One region of the Streptomyces sp. NPDC092369 genome, then DNA from elsewhere that is predicted to be linked to it. Evidence: predicted binding sites of a transcription regulator. Region 1 holds the regulator's gene; each other region holds the start of a gene.
The links. Region 1 encodes HspR, which represses chaperone genes until heat shock. Its sites were predicted from a motif close to TTGAGNNNNNNNNNCTCAA; they were not measured.
Positions count from the first base shown of each region.

Region 1 (6,536 bases):
AGATCCGTACAACCAAGCCGATTCCTCGCGTGTCGTGATCACCAAGGCCCAAACCTCCGTTCCGCTTTCGCTCTGAGGACCGAATGAACCCAGCCAGACGCACGACCGCCGCGACCGCGGCCGCCGTCGCGCTGACCACGGCGACCACGCTGCTCACCGTGTCCGCCGCACCCGCCTCCGCCGCCACGACCTGCACCTCGCCGCTCTACAAGCGGCAGTTGTTCGCCAACACGACGTTCAAGGGCACCCCGAAGAAGACCGCCTGCGACAGCGCGATCGACGAGACCTGGACCGGCGCCCCCTCCACCGGCCTCCCGAAGGACAACTTCGGCGTGCGCTGGAGCGTGACCCGCGACTTCGGCTCCGGCGGGCCTTTCGCGCTCACCGCCACCGCGACCGACGGCATCCGCGTCTACCTGGACGACAGCCGCAAGATCAACCTCTGGTCCGACACGACCGGTTCGCGCACCAAGACCGTCAACGTGACGATCCCCAAGGGCACGCACACCCTGCGGATCGACTACGTGAACTGGAAGGGCGCCGCGAAGGTCAAGGTCGGCTACACGCCCAGGACTTCGGCGACGGTCGACAAGGTCAAGCCGCTCGTCCCGACGAGCGCCGAGGTCGAGTACCTCGACGAGGAGTTCGTCTCGTCCGGCAAGGTCACGTGGTCGGCGAACAAGGAGATGGACCTCGCCGGCTACCGCCTCTATCGGCGGGTGAAGGGGTCCGGCACCTGGACCAAGGTGGCCACGACCACCGCCCGCAGCCACACCGATGCCCCGCCGGCCACGGGTGAGTCCTACTACTACGAGGTCCGCGCCTACGACAAGGCCGGCAACGAATCGGCCGGCACCGCGGACCTGGGGCCGATCTCCACGTGGGACACGACCTCGCCCGCCAAGCCCGTCCTCGCAGCGGAAGGCGTCGAGGCCTCCAACAACCTCTCCTGGACCGGCCCTTCGGACGCGGCCAAGTACCGGATCCTGCGCAAGCCGAGCACCGAGACCTCCTACACCCAGATCGACGAGACCACCGCCGCCACCCTCACGTACGCCGACACCGAGGCGTCGTACGGCAAGGCCTACGACTACGTGGTCACCGCCGTCGACAGGGCCGGGAACACCGCGCGCTCCGCCGCCGTCCGCTCCACCCGCTCCATCCTCCCGCCGCAGAACGTGACGGCGACCGTGCCCAGTTACGGCGTTGTCTTCACCTGGACCGAGGCGCCGGGCGGCGACAGCACCGACTACGACGTGTACCGCTCGACGACCTCCCCGGTCGAGACGACATACGACAACCTCGTCAACTGCCGTGACCGTGAGATCCGTACCGACGCGGCCGGCGCCAGGATCCGCAGTTGCGTGGACGAAGAGGGCGACCAGGGCACCACGTACCACTACGTGATGACCCGGCAGAACACCGCAGGGCGCTGGTCCACCGGCTCCGCCGAGATGACCGTGACGCGCCCCGGCGACGAGATCCCGCCGCCGCCCGTAACCCACCTGACGGCCGAACCCCTGGAGTACGGCGTCAAGTTGGACTGGGACGACAGTCCTGCGGCGGACCTGGACAGGTACCAGATCTACGAGTACGCCCCCCACTCCGGGCTCGAGTACCTCGACACGGTCTCCGGGAGCACGTCCGAGTACGTCGCCGGACCGTCGGTCGCCGACGGTGAGACCAGGAAGTACGCCGTCGTTCCCGTCGACGTCTACGGCAACAGCGCCGACCAGAGGGGCAACGACTGGGACAGCCCCGTCTCCACGGTCACCGTCACCGAGCAGGACCTGCGGCCGACGACCGTCCCCGAGGACACCGCGCCCTGCTTCGTGGCCGCGTACACGACTCTCGGCGACGCGGGCGGCATGTACGTCGAGTGCGCCGACTCGGTCGCGACGGAGGCGGCCGGCATCAACGTCTACCGCTGGGACCGTACGAGCGGCACCTACGTCCGCCTGACCGACGTGCCGCTGGCGCCCACCGCCACCAGCTACGTCGACAGGACCCTGCCCCCCGGCACAACCGTCTACTACCTGCTCTCGGTCGTCGCCCGCGACGGCTCGGAGACCTTCAGCAACGTGGACTCCGCCGTGTCCCTGCCGAGCGGAGAGTGACCCCGATGAAGACGGCCCTTCAGGCCACGGCCGTGGTGCTGGCCGGCACGTGCGGTGTCCTCACCGCCGTGGCCACTCCCTCGGCCTCGGCGGCCACCGGCTGCAACTCCCCTGTGCTCAAGCGGCAGTTCTTCGCCAACACCACCTTCAAGGGCACCCCGAAGAAGACGGACTGCGACAGCGCGATCGACGAGAGCTGGAGCGGCGCCCCCTCCACCGGCCTCCCGAAGGACAACTTCGGCGTGCGCTGGAGCGTGACCCGCGACTTCGGCTCCGGCGGGCCCTTCGCGCTCACCGCCTCCGGGCTGGACGGGATACGGGTGTACGTCGACGGCGTCCGCAAGGTCGACCTGTGGAAGAACACCTCCAAGGCCGTGGGCAAGACCGTCAACGTGACCGTGCCGAAGGGCAGGCACACCCTCCGCGTCGACTACGTCAACTGGACCGGCGCAGCCAAGGTCAAGTTCGCGTACACGCCCCGCACTTCGGCGAGCGTCGACAAGGTCAAGCCCCTCCCGCCGAGGGACCCGCTGGTGTCGTACGACACGGCGGGCAACAAGGCGAAGCTGAGCTGGGGCAGGAACGTCGAGATGGATCTCGCGGGGTACCGGGTCTACCGGCGGCTGCGGGACAGCACGAGTTGGACGCGGCTGGCCGGCACGACCGCGACCTCGTACACGGACACCCCGCCCGCGACCGGCGCGGTCTACTACTACGAGGTGCGCGCCTACGACAAGGCGGGCAACGAATCGGCCGGTACCGCCGACCAGTTGGTCACCAGCATCACGCTGACCGCGCCGGGCGGCCTCGCCTCCTCGGTCACGGACACCGCCGCCGAACTGTCCTGGCGGGCGGTACCCGGGGCCGTCAAGTACCGCGTGGTGCGCACGAATCCGGGCGGCGCCGACAAGGTCACCGACGTCGGCTCCAACCACCTCAGCGACGACACGCTCGACCGGGTCTCCACGTACGCCTACAAGGTCGCCGCGGTGGACGGCTCCGGCCATCTCTCCCCGTACAGCGACGCCGTGAGCGCGCACCGGTCACCCGCCGCGCCGCGCGACCTCACGGCGACGGCGGACATCGGGGCCGCGCTGCTGTCCTGGACGGTGAGGCCGGAGGACGCGCACGTCCTCACCTTCCACGTGTACCGCTCGACGACCCTGCCGGTGAACACGTCCACCACGCCGGTGTCGTGCACCACGACGTACAAGGAACTCGCCGACGGGGCACGGCGCTACAGCTGCGGCGACCACTCGGCGGCGGAGGACACCACGTACCACTACGCGGTGACGACGGAGGACCAGGCGCGCGCCGTCTCCCTCCCCTCCGCGACGGTCACCGTGACCACGCTCGCCTCGGACAAGGCGCCGGCCCCGGTGACCGGGCTGACCGCGACGGCCACGGAGTACGGCATCGAGCTGGACTGGGACGACAACACCGAGCCCGACCTGGCCCGGTACGCGGTCTACCGGGGCACCGTCCTCGGCGAGGAGGGCGAGGAACAGGTCTGCTCCATGTCGGAGTGGGCGTGGCTGTCCCCGTCCACCTCGCGCCACACGGACGTGACCCTGCCCGACGGCGACCACCGCTGCTACTTCGTGGCCGCGGTCGACACCGCGGGCAACTCCACCAGGTGGTCGTCGGGTCCCGTGTACGCCGTCACGGTCGACGAGCTGGACCTGACCCCGTCGGTGGCGACCCCGGAGGACTCGCCGATCGCCCTGACGGCGACCGCGACCGCCTCGGGCGTCGGCCTGGCGTGGAACACGGCCGACTCGGCGACGGGCTACCGGGTCTACCGCTGGAACCCGGCCACGGAGGCGTACGAGAAGCTGGCGACCACCACGGAGCTCTCCTACGACGACACGACCGCCGCCCGCGGCACCACCCACCACTACTGGGTGAGCGCGCTGTACGCCGACGGCACGGAGTCGGCGCCCGGGGCGGACTGGGCGATCCTGGAGCCGTAGACGCGATCTGAGCACGTGTCCGAGCACGCCGGCACGCGAGAGGGGCCCGGAGAGAACTCCGGGCCCCTCTCACGCAGGTGCGGGCGTCAGTCCGAGGACTGCTGGCGCTTGGGCCGCCACACCACCAACGCGCTGGTCTGCTGCACCTCCTGGTACGGCACCAGGTCGCGCCGGTAGGACGCGTGCACCGCGGCCTCGCGCTGCTGCATCGCCGCCGCCGCGCCGTCGACCGCCGACTGGAGTTCGGCGACGCGCTGCTGGAGCGCCATGACCTGGTTCTCCAGCTCGATGATGCGCTTGATGCCGGCCAGGTTGATGCCCTCGTTCTGCGACAACTGCTGGACGGTGCGCAGCAGTTCGATGTCGCGGGCCGAGTAGCGGCGACCGCGCCCGGCCGTGCGGTCCGGGGAGACCAGGCCGAGGCGGTCGTACTGGCGCAGCGTCTGCGGGTGCAGGCCGGAGAGCTGGGCCGCCACCGAAATGACGTAGACCGGAGTCTCCTCGGTCAACTCGTATGGGTTACGTCGACGGCCGTCCATCTCTCTCATGCTCCCTTCGCGGCCTGGAACAGCTCCGCCCGCGGGTCCTCGCCCGCGGTCGCTTCTCGGTACGCCTCCAGTGCGTCACGAGCCTTCCCCGTCACGTCCTTCGGGACACTCACCTCGACGGTGACCAGCAGGTCCCCGCGGGTGCCGTCCTTGCGGACCGCGCCCTTGCCGCGGGCGCGCATGGTGCGGCCGTTGGGCGTGCCCGGCGGCAGCTTCAGGGTGACCGGCGGTCCGCCCAGGGTCGGGACCCTGACCTCGCCGCCGAGCGCCGCCTCGGAGAACGTCACCGGCACGGTCACCGTGAGGTTGTCGTCCCTGCGGCCGAAGACCGGGTGGGCGTCGACGTGCACGGTGACGTACAGGTCGCCGGCCGGACCGCCGCGCTCGCCCGGTGCGCCCTTGCCGCGCAGCCGGATCCGCTGGCTGTCCGCCACGCCGGCGGGGATGCGGACCTGCATGGTCCTGGAGGACTTGGCCCGGCCGCTGCCCTTGCAGACCTCGCAGGGCGTCTCGGCGATCAGGCCGCGGCCCTTGCAGTCGGGGCAGGGGTCGGTGAGCGAGAAGCCGCCGCCCGAACCCCGGGCCACCTGGCCGGTGCCGACGCAGGTCGGGCACACCCGAGGGTTGCCGTTCGCGTCGCCGGTGCCCGAACAGGCCTTGCAGGGGGCCTGCGAGGACATGCGCAGCGGGACCGTCGCCCCCTCGATCGCCTCGGTGAAGCTGAGGCTGACCTCGGTGTCGATGTCCTGGCCGCGCCGCGGCTGGGTACGGGTCGTGCCCGCGCCACCGCGGTTGAACAGGCCCCCGAAGACGTCTCCGAGGCCGCCGCCGAAGCCGCCGGCACCCTGGCCTCCGGCGCCGCCCTGGGCGCCGCCTCCGAAGAGGTCGCCCAGGTCGAAGTTGAAGTTGCCGCCGCCCGCGCCGCCCGGCCCCGGGCGGTAGCCGCCGTTGCCGAAGAGGGCGCGGGCCTCGTCGTACTCCTTGCGCTTCTTGGGGTCGCCGAGGACGTCGTTCGCCTCGGAGATCTCCTTGAAGCGCTCCTCCGCCTTGGCGTTGCCCTTGTTGGCGTCCGGGTGGAACTCGCGGGCGAGCTTCCGGTAGGCCTTCTTGATCTCGGCCTCAGTGGCGTCCTTGGGAACGCCGAGGACCTTGTAGTAGTCCTTCTCGATGAAGTCCTTGGTGCTCATCCTCGACGTCCCTCCTTCCGTACGGTGTCTACGTCAGCCCTCCTCAGGGCCGTTGTCCTTCTCGTCATCGGCCTCGTCCTCGGCCTTGACGGGCTGCGCCCCGGGCTGGGGTTCGGCGACGGCCACCCGCGCGGGGCGGATGGTGCGCTCGCCGAAGCGGTACCCGGGCTGCAGGATCGCCACGCAGGTCGTCTCGGTGACGTCCGGCGCGTACGAGTGCATCAGGGCCTCGTGGATGGTCGGGTCGAAGGGCTCGCCCTCCTTGCCGAACTGCTGCAGTCCCATCTTCGCCGCGACGGTCTCCAGCGACTCCCCGACGGACTTGAAGCCGCCGACGAACTCGCCGTGTTCCCGCGCGCGGCCGATGTCGTCGAGCACGGGCAGGAGTTCGGTCAGGAGGTTCGCGACGGCGATCTCCTTGACCGTGACCCGGTCCCGCTCCACACGGCGGCGGTAGTTCTGGAATTCGGCCTGCAGCCGCTGGAGGTCTCCGGTGCGCTCCTCAAGGGCCTTGCGCACCTGGTCCAGCTGGGCCGTCAGACCGGCGATCTGCAGACTCGCGTCCCCGGCCGGGGCCGCCCCCTCCTCCGTGGAGGGGGAGGCGGCCTTCGGCTCGGCGTCTTCGGGGGTGGCGCCGGAGGGGACGTCGGGCTTCTCGTCGAAGCCCGGGGTCTCCTCCGTCACGCGGCACCGTCCTTGCGCTCGTCGTCC
Region 1 covers NZ_JBIVQP010000005.1:502,118-508,653, reverse strand. Annotated here, with positions in the region: gene ACIQI8_RS30620 (PA14 domain-containing protein) at 84-2,117, shown strand; gene ACIQI8_RS30615 (PA14 domain-containing protein) at 2,123-4,090, shown strand; gene ACIQI8_RS30610 (heat shock protein transcriptional repressor HspR) at 4,177-4,629, opposite strand; gene dnaJ (molecular chaperone DnaJ) at 4,635-5,825, opposite strand; gene grpE (nucleotide exchange factor GrpE) at 5,859-6,509, opposite strand; gene dnaK (molecular chaperone DnaK) at 6,506-6,536, opposite strand, start outside.

Region 2 (6,536 bases), on a different contig from region 1:
GATCCGGGACGGGCGCTCGGTGTTCTGCCCGCCGGAGGCCATCGCCCGCGACGAGCCGTACTGCCTGTTCCTGGACGAGCTGAACGCGGCCTCGCCGGACGTGCAGAAGGCGTTCTACTCGCTGATCCTGGACCGCCGCATCGGCACCTACGAGCTGCCGAGGGGCTCGATCGTCATCGGCGCGGGCAACCGCGCCACCGACAACGCGCTCGCCCGTCCCATCGCCTCCGCCCTGGTCAACCGGCTCGCCCACGTCCACCTGGAGGCCTCCGCCACGGACTGGCTGATCTGGGCCGCGAACAACGGCATCCACCCCTGGGTCCTCGACCACCTCACCGACCGGCCCGACCACCTGTGGTCCAAGCCGCCGAAGACCGAGGAGCCGTTCTCCACGCCCCGCTCCTGGCACATGCTCTCCGACGCGCTGCACTCCTTCGGCCGCGACCTCGACGAGGAGACCCTGAAGGTGCTCGCGCACGGCACGCTGACGCCCACGCACGCCACCGCCTTCTGCGGCTACGTCAAGATCGTGCGCAGCCAGTACGGCATCGAGGCCATCATCAAGGGCGACGCCGGCTGGCCGCACCGCATGCAGGACCGCGACCTGCTTTACTACCTCGCCGAGTCCTTCCGCGGCCGCCTGGTCAAGGAACTCCCGGTCAGCAAGGACCACATGTCGGCCACCGGCCGCCAGACGGCGTACCGCGCCAAGTCGTTGCTCGTGCAGCTCGCCGAGATCTCCGTCGAGGTCGCGCAGACCGTCATCGCCTCCGACGCCGACGGCAACCCCGTGCTGCCCTCGTGGTTCCTCGTCGAGGCGGCCCGGGACATGCCGCGCCTGGTGGAGGCGCGTCGGTGAGCCGGGCCCGGACCAAGGGCGAGAGGAAGCGGGACCTCGCGGCCGAGGCCTTCGCCGAGGGGATGCGCCTTGTCGGGGCCAACCCGGCGCTCGCGGCAGTGGAGTTCACCGTCTGCCGGCACGAGGACTGCCGACTCGCGCCCCGGGACGGCCTGGTGCGCGTCGACTCCGACGGCGACCTGCACGCCCACCCCCAGCGCCTCGCCGAACCCGCCGACTGGGCCTGGGCGGTGGCGCACGCCGTGCTCCACCTCGGCTTCGGACACGTGCCGGCCGTCAAGGGCGAGCGCACCCAGCCGGACCGCTTCGACCTCGCCGCGCGCTGCGTCATCGTCAACCGCTTCCTGCTCGGCTTCACCATCGGCCGCACCCCCGAGGAACTGCCCACCGCCTACCCCGACGGCGACGAGGAGCAAGTCGCCGCGCGCTGGCGGCGGGACGGCCTCCCGGCCGCGTACGAGCACTGCGGTACGGCGGGCGGCGAGCCCGACCAGCTGCTCCTGCCCTGGCACGGCTGGCTCGGTCAACCCCCGGACTGGCAGCTGGCGTTCGCCACCGCGCTGACCCGGACCGTGTCCGCGGCGATGGACATGGCGGGCGGCCGCCGTGACTCCCTGACCGGACAGACCGCCGAACTACGGCCCTGGCAGCGGGCGTTGAGCTGGTTCGTCTCCTCCTACCCGCTGCTCGGCGGCATCGCGGCCGGCATCAAGCTGGTCGCCGACGCCGAACTCGCCCGTGCTCACGGCATCGCGGTGGCCGCCGTCAACACCGAGGCCGGCGAGATCTACGTCAACCCGCTGCGGACCTTCGACGACGAGGAGTGGCGGTTCATCCTCGGCCACGAGATGCTGCACGCCGCCCTGCGCCACGGCGACCGCTGCGGCACCCGCGACCCCTATCTCTTCAACATCGCCTGCGACTACGTCGTCAACGGCTGGCTGAGCGAGATGCAGGTCGGCACGATGCCCGAAGGACTGCTGTACGACCGCGAGTTGAGGGGCCTGTCCGCCGAGGAGGTCTACGACCGGATCGCCGGCGACCTGCGCCGCATGCGCCGCCTGGCCACCCTGCGCGGCAAGGGCGTCGGTGACGTGCTCGGCGCCCCGCTGGGCCCGCCCGGCGACTACGTCGACCTCGACGAGTTCTACCGGCGGGGCCTGTGCCAGGGCCTCGACCTGCACCAGCAGCAGGAGCGCGGCCACCTGCCCGGCGGCCTGATCGAGGAGATCCGCGCCCTCAGTCACCCGCCACTGCCCTGGGACGCCCAACTGGCCCGCTGGTTCGACGAGTTCGTGCCCCGACCCGAACCGGTCCGCTCCTACGCCCGTCCCTCGCGCCGTCAGTCCTCCACCCCCGACATCCCGCGCGCGGGCCGGTACTTCCCGCCCGAGGAGATCGCCCGCTGCACCTTCGGCGTGGTCCTCGACACCTCCGGCTCCATGGACCGCGTCCTGCTCGGCAAGGCACTCGGCGCGATCGCCTCGTACGCCGAGGCCCGTGACGTACCGGCCGCCCGCGTCGTCTTCTGCGACGCGGCCGCGCACGACGCCGGTTTCGTGCCGGTGACGGAGATCGCCGGCCGCGTCCGGGTGCACGGCCGCGGCGGTACGGTCCTCCAGCCCGGCATCGACCTCCTGCACCGCGCCGACGACTTCCCGCCCGGCGCCCCGATCCTGGTCATCACCGACGGCTGGTGCGACGTCCTGCGCGTGCGACGCGAGCACGCGTACCTGATCCCGCAGGGCGCCCGACTGCCGTTCAGCGCGCGGGGGCCGGTGTTCCGGGTGCGCTGACCTCACGGCGTGGACGACCGTCCTACCGGTCATGTGGGTGCACCGGCCGAAGGTGTGATCGGATGGTGCCCTGGCACCCGGATACGGGTCCCGCACGGGACCCCACCCGAAAGGAACAATCGTGGCAACCACGCGCTCCGCACACACCGTCTGGGAAGGCAACCTGATCGAGGGCCAAGGTGTCGTGAACTTCGACTCCTCCGGTGCCATCGAGGCGCAGCCGGTCACGTGGGCTTCGCGCTCCCAGGACGCCAACGGCAAGACCAGCCCGGAAGAGCTGATCGCCGCCGCGCACTCCAGCTGCTTCTCCATGGCGCTGTCGCACGCCCTCAACGGCGCCGGCACCCCGCCCACCAAGCTCGTCACCTCGGCCGACGTGAACTTCCAGCCGGGTGAGGGCATCACCGGCATCCACCTCACGGTCGAGGGCACGGTCCCCGGCATCGACGACGAGACCTTCGTCGCCGCCGCCGAGGACGCCAAGAAGAACTGCCCGGTCAGCCAGGCGCTCTCCGGCACGACCATCACGCTGTCGGCCAAGCTCGCCTGACCCCGTAGTCGGTCCCTTCTTCGGTGCCGCGTTTCCCGATCGGAGGCGCGGCATCGTCGTTTCCGGGTAGGCGGCATTGACAACAGCGCACTCAAGTTTTGTGCTGTAGTCGGGGAAGTGCCCTGGCGGAAGGGGACCGAAATGGCACGTGCGGTCGGGATCGATCTGGGGACCACGAACTCGGTGGTCGCCGTCCTGGAGGGCGGCGAACCCACCGTCGTCGCCAACGCGGAGGGAGCCAGGACCACACCGTCGGTGGTGGCCTTCGCCAAGAACGGGGAAGTGCTGGTCGGCGAGGTCGCCAAGCGGCAGGCCGTGACGAACGTGGAGCGCACCGCGCGCTCGGTGAAGCGGTACATGGGCGACGCGGAGTGGCGTTTCCCCGCGGAGGGTTCGATCGACGGGACCCGCTACCGGGCGCAGGAGTTGTCAGCCCGGGTGCTGCAGAAGCTGAAGCGGGACGCCGAGGCCTACCTCGGTGAGGACGTCACGGACGCGGTGATCACCGTGCCGGCGTACTTCGACGACTCGCAGCGGCAGGCGACCAAGGAGGCCGGGGAGGTCGCGGGCCTGAAGGTGCTGCGGATCATCAACGAGCCGACGGCGGCCGCGCTCGCCTACGGTCTGGACCGGGGCGAGGAGCAGACCGTGCTGGTCTTCGACCTCGGCGGCGGCACCTTCGACGTGTCGTTGCTGGAGATCGGCGACGGTGTCATCGAGGTCAAGGCGACCAACGGCGACACCCACTTGGGCGGTGACGACTGGGATCAGCGGGTCGTCGAGTACCTGGTCAAGAAGTTCAAGGGGCAGCAGGGCATCGACCTCGGCACCGACAAGATGGCCCTGCAACGGCTGCGCGAGGGCGCCGAGAAGGCCAAGATCGAGCTGTCGAGCTCGACCGAGACCACCATCAACCTGCCCTACATCACGGCCTCCGCGGCCGGGCCGCTGCACCTCGACGAGAAGATGACCCGGGCGCAGTTCCAGGAGCTGACCGCCGATCTCCTCGACCGCTGCAAGACGCCCTTCCACCAGGCGATCAAGGACGCGAACGTGCCGCTGGCGGCGATCGACCACGTCATCCTGGTCGGCGGCTCGACCCGTATGCCCGCGGTCACCGACCTGGTCAAGGAACTCACCGGCAAGGACCCGCACAAGGGCGTCAACCCGGACGAGGTCGTCGCCGTCGGCGCGGCCCTCCAGGCGGGCGTCATCCGCGGCGACGTCAAGGACGTCCTGCTGCTCGACGTCACCCCGCTGTCCCTCGGCATCGAGACCAAGGGCGGCATCATGACCAAGCTGATCGAGCGCAACACCACGATCCCGACCCGGCGTTCGGAGATCTTCACGACCGCCGCCGACAACCAGCCCTCGGTCGGCATCCAGGTCTACCAGGGCGAACGCGAAATCGCCGCGTACAACAAGAAGTTGGGCGTCTTCGACCTCACCGGTCTGCCGCCCGCGCCGCGCGGGGTGCCGCAGATCGAGGTCGCGTTCGACATCGACGCCAACGGCATCATGCACGTCTCCGCCAAGGACCTCGCGACCGGCCGCGAGCAGAAGATGACGGTCACCGGCGGCTCCGCGCTCCCGAAGAACGACATCGACCGCATGATGCGGGAGGCCGAGCAGTACGCCGACGAGGACCGCAAGCGCCGGGAGGCCGCCGAGACCCGCAACCAGGCCGAGCAACTCGTCTACCAGACCGAGAAGTTCGTCCGCGAGAACGAGGAGCGCGTCCCGGCCGAGACCCGGACCGAGGTCGAGGCCGCGGCCACGGAGCTGAAGGCTCTGCTGGAACAGGACGCCGACACGGCCGCGTTGCGCGCGGGCGTGGAGAAACTCGCCTCCGTCAGCCAGCAGATGGGCCAGGCGATGTACGCCCAGGCCGACCGGCCCGGGACGGACGACTCCGGCGCCAGTACCGGTACCGAGCAGGACACCTCACCGCAGGACGACGAGGGAGTGGTGGACGCGGAGATCGTCGACGAGGACCGGGACCAGAAGGGCGGCGCGGCCTAGGCGCCTACGTGTGCGCGGTCGGGAGGGTGGCGCAGACGGCGTCCAGGACCGACGCGTACGGGGTGCCGAAGCCGGTGAGCCGGGTGCGGAGCCGGTCCAGGGCGGCGCGGTACTCGGTGAGCAGGTCCAGGTTGCCCGTGCGGGCCGTGAACTCCAGGACCGCGGGCAGGAAGTCGGGCAGTTCCTCGTCGGCGAACTCAAGCCCGTGCGTGCGGTACAGCTCCCTGAAGTGGTCCAGGGTCATGCCGCTCCGCCGGGCACCGCCGTCGTGCCACGAACGGAGATACAGGCTGTGCCGGTCGTCGAGGTCGAACACCTGGACGTAGTGCGTGGCAAGCGTCCGGGCCGGGGTGAGGGCCGCGTGGTCGACGAACTCCCTTAGCTGCGGGGCGGCTTCGCGCAGCAGGGGAAGCCGGGCGCGGAAGTCCTCGTCGGGATAGGTCAGGCAGAGCGCGGCCGCCTGGTACAGCACGGCGTCCGAGGGCATCAGGTCTCCTTCCCTCGTCGACCGGGCCGAGAGAGCCACTCGTTTCTCCGCGAGTCCGTGTCCGTCACCTGCGCTCCCTTGCTCGCCCGTGTGTCGAACCTAGGGCGGGGCGGGGGAGCGCACCCGTTCACCGCAGCCGTACGGGTTCAGGCCTTGCGGGCGACCGCGCCGTACAGGGGCACGATGCCCTCCGCCTGGGCCGCCACGTCCTCCGGGTCCGGCCGCCAGCCGTAGACCGAGATGACGCCGGGGCCGAGCAGCTCCAGTCCGTGGAAGAACCGCGAGAACTCGGCCAGGTTGCGCGGGAAGAAGGGGGTGCCGCTGCGCCGGAAGTGGTCGGCGGCCTGCGCGATGGCCTCCGGGTTGAGGTCCGGGGTGACCTGCGACATCACCAGGTAGCTGCCCGGGACGAGGACGTCGACGTACCGCTTGATCAGCCCGTACACGTCGTCGCCCGCGGGGTCCTCGCCCAGGTAGTGGGTGAGCGCGACCAGCGACAGCGCGATCGGCTGCGTGAAGTCGAGGCTCTCGCCGGCCAGCCGCAGGATCGTGTCCGGGTCGCGGACGTCCGCGTGCACGTACTCCGTGCTGCCCTCGGCCGAGCCGTGCAGCAGCGCCTCCGCGTGCCGCAGGACGATCGGGTCGTTGTCCGCGTACACCACCTTCGAGTCCGGGGCGATGCCCTGCGCCACCTGGTGCAGGTTGGGCTCGGTGGGGATGCCCGTGCCGATGTCCAGGAACTGGCGGATGCCGGCCTCGGCGACGGTACGGGTCGCCCGGTGCATGAAGCGGCGGTTGGCGCGCGCCCCGCGCACCGCCGTC
Region 2 covers NZ_JBIVQP010000001.1:1,452,369-1,458,904, reverse strand. Annotated here, with positions in the region: gene ACIQI8_RS06405 (ATP-binding protein) at 1-859, shown strand, start outside; gene ACIQI8_RS06400 (hypothetical protein) at 922-2,655, shown strand; gene ACIQI8_RS06395 (OsmC family protein) at 2,777-3,205, shown strand; gene dnaK (molecular chaperone DnaK) at 3,347-5,227, shown strand; gene narJ (nitrate reductase molybdenum cofactor assembly chaperone) at 5,232-5,714, opposite strand; gene ACIQI8_RS06380 (SAM-dependent methyltransferase) at 5,861-6,536, opposite strand, start outside.
Region 2: dnaK (molecular chaperone DnaK) is a predicted target of HspR. The motif match lies at 3,282-3,300, and genes of this name have one in related genera.

Region 3 (6,536 bases), on a different contig from region 1:
GTGGATGTGCACGCCGCGGTCCTTCAGGTCCGCGACCGGCAGTTCCAGTTCGGCTCCGTGCGAGCGCAGGAAGGACAGCGCGATCTGCGCCGACTCCTTCATCACGTCGCCCAGCTGACCGGTGAGGGTCAGACCCGCCGCGCCCGTCTCCGGGTCCGCGAGGGACGCCTCGACGAACAGGACGTCTCCGCCGGCTCCGGTGACCGCGAGGCCGGTGGCGACACCCGGGACCGCCGTACGGCGCTCGGCCGGGTCCTGCGCCGACTCCGGGACGTGGTGCGGGCGGCCGATCAGGTCGCGCAGCTCCGCGTCCGTGACGGTGAACGGCAGCTCCCGCTCGCCCAGTTCGTGCTGCGCCGCGACCTTGCGGAGCAGCCGTGCGATGGAGCGCTCCAGGGTGCGGACGCCCGCCTCGCGCGTGTACTCACCGGAGAGCTTGCGCAGCGCGCTCTCGTCGATGACCACCTCGTCCTCGTTCAGACCCGCCCGCTCCAGCTGGCGCGGGAGCAGGTGGTCGCGGGCGATGACGACCTTCTCGTCCTCGGTGTAGCCGTCCAGCCGGACCAGTTCCATCCGGTCCAGGAGGGCCTCCGGGATGGCTTCGAGCACGTTGGCCGTCGCCAGGAAGACCACGTCGCTCAGGTCGAGCTCGACCTCCAGGTAGTGGTCGCGGAAGGTGTGGTTCTGCGCCGGGTCCAGGACCTCCAGCAGGGCCGCCGCGGGGTCGCCGCGGAAGTCCGAGCCGACCTTGTCGATCTCGTCCAGCAGGACGACCGGGTTCATCGAACCGGCCTCCTTGATCGCCCGGACGATCCGGCCGGGCAGCGCGCCGACGTACGTACGCCGGTGCCCGCGGATCTCCGCCTCGTCGCGGACACCGCCGAGGGCGACACGGACGAACTTGCGGCCCATGGCGTGCGCGACGGACTCGCCGAGCGAGGTCTTGCCGACGCCGGGCGGGCCGACGAGGGCCAGGACGGCACCGCCGCGCCGGCCGCCGATGACGCCCAGACCGCGGTCGGTACGGCGCTTGCGCACCGCCAGGTACTCGGTGATGCGCGCCTTCACGTCCTCCAGGCCGGAGTGCTCGGCGTCGAGGATCGCCTTGGCGCCCCGGATGTCGTACTCGTCCTCGGTCCGCTCGTTCCACGGCAGTTCGAGGACCGTGTCCAGCCAGGTGCGGATCCAGGAGCCCTCGGGGGACTGGTCGCTGGACCGCTCCAGCTTCTCGACCTCCTTGAGCGCGGCCTCACGGACCTTCTCGGGCAGGTCGGCGGCCTCCACGCGGGCGCGGTAGTCGTCGGACTCCTCGCCCTCCTGCTCGCCGTTCAGATCGCGCAGCTCCTTGCGGACCGCCTCCAGCTGGCGGCGGAGCAGGAACTCGCGCTGCTGCTTGTCGACGCCCTCCTGGACGTCCTTGGCGATCGTCTCGGCCACGTCCTGCTCGGCGAGGTGGTCGCGCAGCTGCTGGGTGGCGAGCTTGAGGCGGGCGATCGGGTCGCCGGTCTCCAGCAGCTCGATCTTCTGCTCGGTGGTGAGGAACGGCGAGTAACCGGAGTTGTCCGCGAGCTGGCCCACGTCGTCGATGGCCTGGACGCGGTCCACGACCTGCCAGGCGGCGCGCTTGCGCAGCCAGGCGGTGGCGAGGGCCTTGTACTCCTTCACAAGTTCGGTGACGTGACCGGGCAGCGGCTCGGGCACGGTCTCCTCGATCCGGGTGCCCTCGACCCACAGGGCGGCACCCGGTCCGGTGGTACCGGCGCCGATCCGGACCCGTCCGCGGGCGCGGATCAGGGCACCGGGGTCACCGTCGGCCAGCCGGCCGACCTGCTCCACGGTGCCGAGCACGCCGGTGCTCGGGTAGGTCCCGTCGATCCGTGGGACCAACAGCACCCGCGGCTTTCCTGGCTCGTTGCGGGCGGCGGCCTGCGCGGCCTCCACGGCGGCACGTACATCGGTGTCGTTCAGGTCCAGCGGAACCACCATGCCGGGCAGCACGACCTCGCCGTCGAGCGGCAGCACGGGCAGGGTGAGCGGTGTGGACGTCGAAGCCATGATCTCCCCTTCGGCATTCAAGTTGAGCTATGCCGACTCAATGCGTGGCGCTTCGCGGATGTTCCCGGTCCACTGTTCGCTGTGAGCAAACCGGCGTTGAGCTGGACGTTTACTGAGGGCTGCGCCCCCAGACCCCCCTTCGGCCCTTAAGGGGCCTCGTCCTCAAACGCCGGACGGGCTGAGTTTGTGCCGGGCCGCATTTGAGGGGTGTCGCCGGTCCAGGGTTGCGTAATACTCTGAGTGCTTGATCGATCCTTACTGGAGGACGAAACGTGAACGACCTCGTGCGCGCCTGGGTGGACGGATGGGTTCTGTCTCGCGGAGCAGCCCCGCCCGTCGAAGAACCGTGGGGGTGGAGCGTCGACGTGGGGCAGGTCGAGCAGGTCTCCCGGAGGGTGCTGGGGGACATCGGCGCCGACGTCGAGGAAGCCGTCGTACGGAAGGTGGCGGACTCCGTGACGGGCTACGGCGTCTGGCTGAAGGTCTTCGCGGATCCGGCGCTGGTACGGGGGTGGCTGGGCCCGGGGTGGTGGATCGACCCGGAGCCTGGGTTCCTGATGTCGGTGCCCCTGACTCGGGACGCGCCGCCGGCCGCGCCGGACGGCTACCGGCTGCGCACCTGGAGCCGCGGCCCGGTCACCCAGGCAGTGGTGACGGCCCCGGACGGTGCTCTGGCGGCCCGCGGGCAGGTCGGCGTCAGCGGGGCGACGGCCGTCGTGGACCGGGTGGAGACCGCCGAGGCCCACCGCCGCAAGGGCCTGGGGGGCCTCGTCGTACGCACCCTCCAGGCGACCGCGGCCGAACAGGGCGCACGGACAGGCGTCCTCGCGGGCACCCCCGACGGACGAGCACTGTACGAACACCTCGGCTGGACCACGACCGCACTCCTGACGAGCGCCAAGTTCACCGGCTGAGGGTTCCCCGCCATCGTCGAACCACCGGCCACATCGCCACCCCTATGGCCAGCGAGATCACATGCCCCCAGTTCGTCAGAGGATCCGTGAACTCGATCAAGTCCTCGATCAGCGAGCCGCCGAACAGCACGAGCAACGGCCATCGCACCCACGGGGACACCAGTCCGGCCAGAGCACCGACGCTCGTGGCGACGCCGAAGCTGATCCCGTAGTCCATCCGGTGCAGCGAGCTGTCCGGAAGGTGCCCGACCAGCACCGCGAGCCCCACCGGGACCTCGGTCGCGAGGGTCGCCAGGACGTGGCCGGCCAGGAAGACGACCGCCGTACGCGCTCCGCCTATCCGTCGCTCCAGCGCGGTCAGGACGAGCAGGAAGAGGACGGCGTACGGCGTGACGATCCCGCCCGCGATCCACAGCGCGCTGGTGAGCAGCACGAACACCGGCGTCCGCAGGAGGTGGTCCACGTCCGTGCTGGAGCCCTGGTGGAGGGCGTGCACAAGAGAGGGGGCGGCGTCGGCGACGATCAGCGACGTGAGGGCGAGGACCACCGCGAAGCCGAAGGTGAACGGTGTGCCGGTGGGGGTGGGGAGGAGACGCAGGACGCGCGGGACGCGAAGGGCTTGCGCCGGGGGTGTCGCTGCCGGCGTTCCTTGCATGTCACCGGCGGACGCGGCACAGCGGCTCCGCTGCCTCGGTACTCCGTCCAGCAGGCCGGAGGCCTTCGCGTCGGCCGGTGGGGCGGGATCCACGGTGAGGCACTCCTTCCGTTTCGTCCCAGCCTTCGACGCCCCGGGGCCCCCTGTCTATGACGAGCGCCACGTGGGGGGTGATTCTCAGGAAGCTCTCAAGCTTCCGGCGCGTCCGGCGGCCATGGGTGGTCAACCCCTCATTCCCGTGGCCGTAAAGCCGAGTTCGTGCAGGATGGGCTGATGACCGCCTTCTATGACAGCCCAGTGGTCCTGGACCGGCGCGAGGGACCGTACGGCGAGGTCGTGCTGCGTCGGCACGGCGACCTGCTGCAGATCATCGCCAACGGGTGCTTCCTGATGGACACCTCGGACGGCCGTTCGGAGCGGCTGCTGGTCGACGCGGCGCTCTCCGCGCTGGACGGCCGGGAGCGGCCGGAGCTGCTGATCGGCGGGCTCGGCGTCGGCTTCTCGCTCGCACACGCGGCAGCGAACCCGCGTTGGGGCGCGATCACGGTCGTGGAGCGGGAGCACGCCGTCGTGGACTGGCATCTGGACGGGCCGCTGTCCGGTATTTCGGACAGGGCGATCGCCGATCCGCGCACCCGCATCACCGAGACCGACCTGCTCGATCACGTCAATGAGACGTGCGACACGTATGACGCGCTGTGCCTGGACATCGACAACGGCCCGGACTGGACCGTCACGGAGGGCAATGACGGGCTCTACTCGGCGGCCGGACTCGCAGGCTGCGCACGGGTGTTGAGGCCTGGTGGGGTGCTCGCGGTGTGGTCCGCGCAGCCCTCTCCGGAATTTGAAGGAACACTGCGGAATGCCGGGTTCCAACGGGTGCGTACCGAAGAGATCCCGGTTGCCCGGGGAGTTCCGGACGTCGTGCACCTCGCTGTCCGACCTGGATAGCCGTGGCACCGTTACTCCCCGTACCCTGCTGCCCTGGCGCGGATCATTCAAGCGTCAATCGCAAGCATGCCCAGGCATGGGCAGCCAAGGGATCACCCCACGGATTCCGGAAAGCAACTCAGGGGCGGGCGATGGAGCAGACACACACCGCACACAACGGCACAGCGACGACCCCGGGCGCACAGCGCCGGGTACTGGTGGTCGAGGACGACCCGACGATCGTCGACGCCATCGCGGCCCGCCTGCGCGCCGAAGGTTTCGTCGTGCAGACCGCGAGCGACGGCCCGTCGGCCGTCGACACGGCCGAGGCCTGGCAGCCCGATCTGCTGATCCTCGACATCATGCTGCCCGGCTTCGACGGCCTGGAGGTCTGCCGACGTGTGCAGGCCCAGCGCCCGGTGCCGGTGCTGATGCTGACCGCGCGCGACGACGAGACCGACATGCTGGTCGGGCTCGGGGTCGGCGCCGACGACTACATGACCAAGCCGTTCTCGATGCGCGAGCTGGCCGCGCGGGTGCACGTCCTGCTGCGCCGGGTGGAGCGGGCCGTGGTGGCCGCGTCCACCCCGCGCTCGGGCATCCTGCGCCTGGGCGAGCTGGAGATCGACCACGCACAGCGCCGGGTACGGGTGCGCAGCGAGGACGTGCACCTCACCCCCACCGAGTTCGACCTGCTGGTCTGCCTGGCCAACACCCCGCGCGCGGTGCTCTCCCGTGAGCAGCTGCTGGCCGAGGTGTGGGACTGGGCGGACGCCTCCGGCACCCGGACCGTCGACAGCCACATCAAGGCGCTGCGCCGGAAGATCGGCGCCGAGCGGATCCGCACGGTGCACGGTGTGGGCTACGCGCTGGAGACACCGACGCCATGAGCGACGGGCGGCCGACCGCACGGAGGAGCCCCGGGGAGGAGCCCTGGGGCGGCGTACGCCCGTTCTCGATCAAGACCAAGCTCGGCGGCCTCGTCGTCATCTCGGTGCTGATCACCACCGGTCTGTCCATGATCGCGGTGCACACCAAGACGGAACTCCGCTTCATCACGGTCTTCTCGATGATCGCCACACTGCTGATAACGCAGTTCGTGGCCCATTCGCTCACCGCCCCGCTGGACGACATGAACACGGTCGCCCGGTCCATCTCGCACGGCGACTACACCCGCCGGGTGCGCGAGAACCGGCGCGACGAGCTCGGTGACCTGGCCCAGACGATCAACGTCATGGCCGACGAGCTGGAGGCCCAGGACCGGCAGCGCAAGGAGCTGGTGGCGAACGTCTCGCACGAGCTGCGCACGCCCATCGCCGGCCTGCGGGCGGTCCTGGAGAACATCGTGGACGGCGTCTCGCCCGCCGACCCCGAGACCATGCGCACGGCCCTGAAGCAGACGGAGCGCCTGGGGCGGCTGGTGGAGACGCTGCTCGACCTGTCCCGCCTGGACAACGGCGTCGTACCGCTGCGCAAGCGGCGGTTCGAGGTGTGGCCGTACCTCTCGGGCGTCCTGAAGGAGGCCAACATGGCCGTGCCCGCGCGCGCGGGCATCGCCTCGGGCTCCGGGAGTCACACCCGTACCGACGTCCATCTGCACCTCGACGTCTCGCCGCCGGAGCTGACCGCGCACGCGGATCCGGAGCGGATCCACCAGGTCGTGGCGAATCTCATCGACAACGCGGTCAAGCACAGCCCGGCGCACGGCCGGGTGATCGTGAAGGCGCGGCGCGGGACGCTGCCGGAGTCGCTGGAGCTGGAGGTCCTGGACGAGGGTCCTGGCATCCCGCGCTCCGAGTGGCACCGGGTCTTCGAACGCTTCAACCGGGGCGGCGCGGGCACCTCCAAGGGTCCGGGCAGCGACGGGGGTACGGGACTCGGTCTTGCGATCGCCAGTTGGGCCGTGGATCTGCACGGCGGCCGGATCGGAGTGGCCGAATCCGAGCGGGGGTGCCGGATCCTCGTCACCCTTCCGGGAGAGA
Region 3 covers NZ_JBIVQP010000003.1:571,957-578,492, forward strand. Annotated here, with positions in the region: gene lon (endopeptidase La) at 1-2,055, opposite strand, end outside; gene ACIQI8_RS19460 (GNAT family N-acetyltransferase) at 2,328-2,969, shown strand; gene ACIQI8_RS19465 (rhomboid-like protein) at 2,959-3,717, opposite strand; gene ACIQI8_RS19470 (spermidine synthase) at 3,898-4,575, shown strand; gene ACIQI8_RS19475 (response regulator transcription factor) at 4,707-5,444, shown strand; gene ACIQI8_RS19480 (ATP-binding protein) at 5,441-6,536, shown strand, end outside.
Region 3: lon (endopeptidase La) is a predicted target of HspR. The motif match lies at 2,078-2,096, and genes of this name have one in related genera.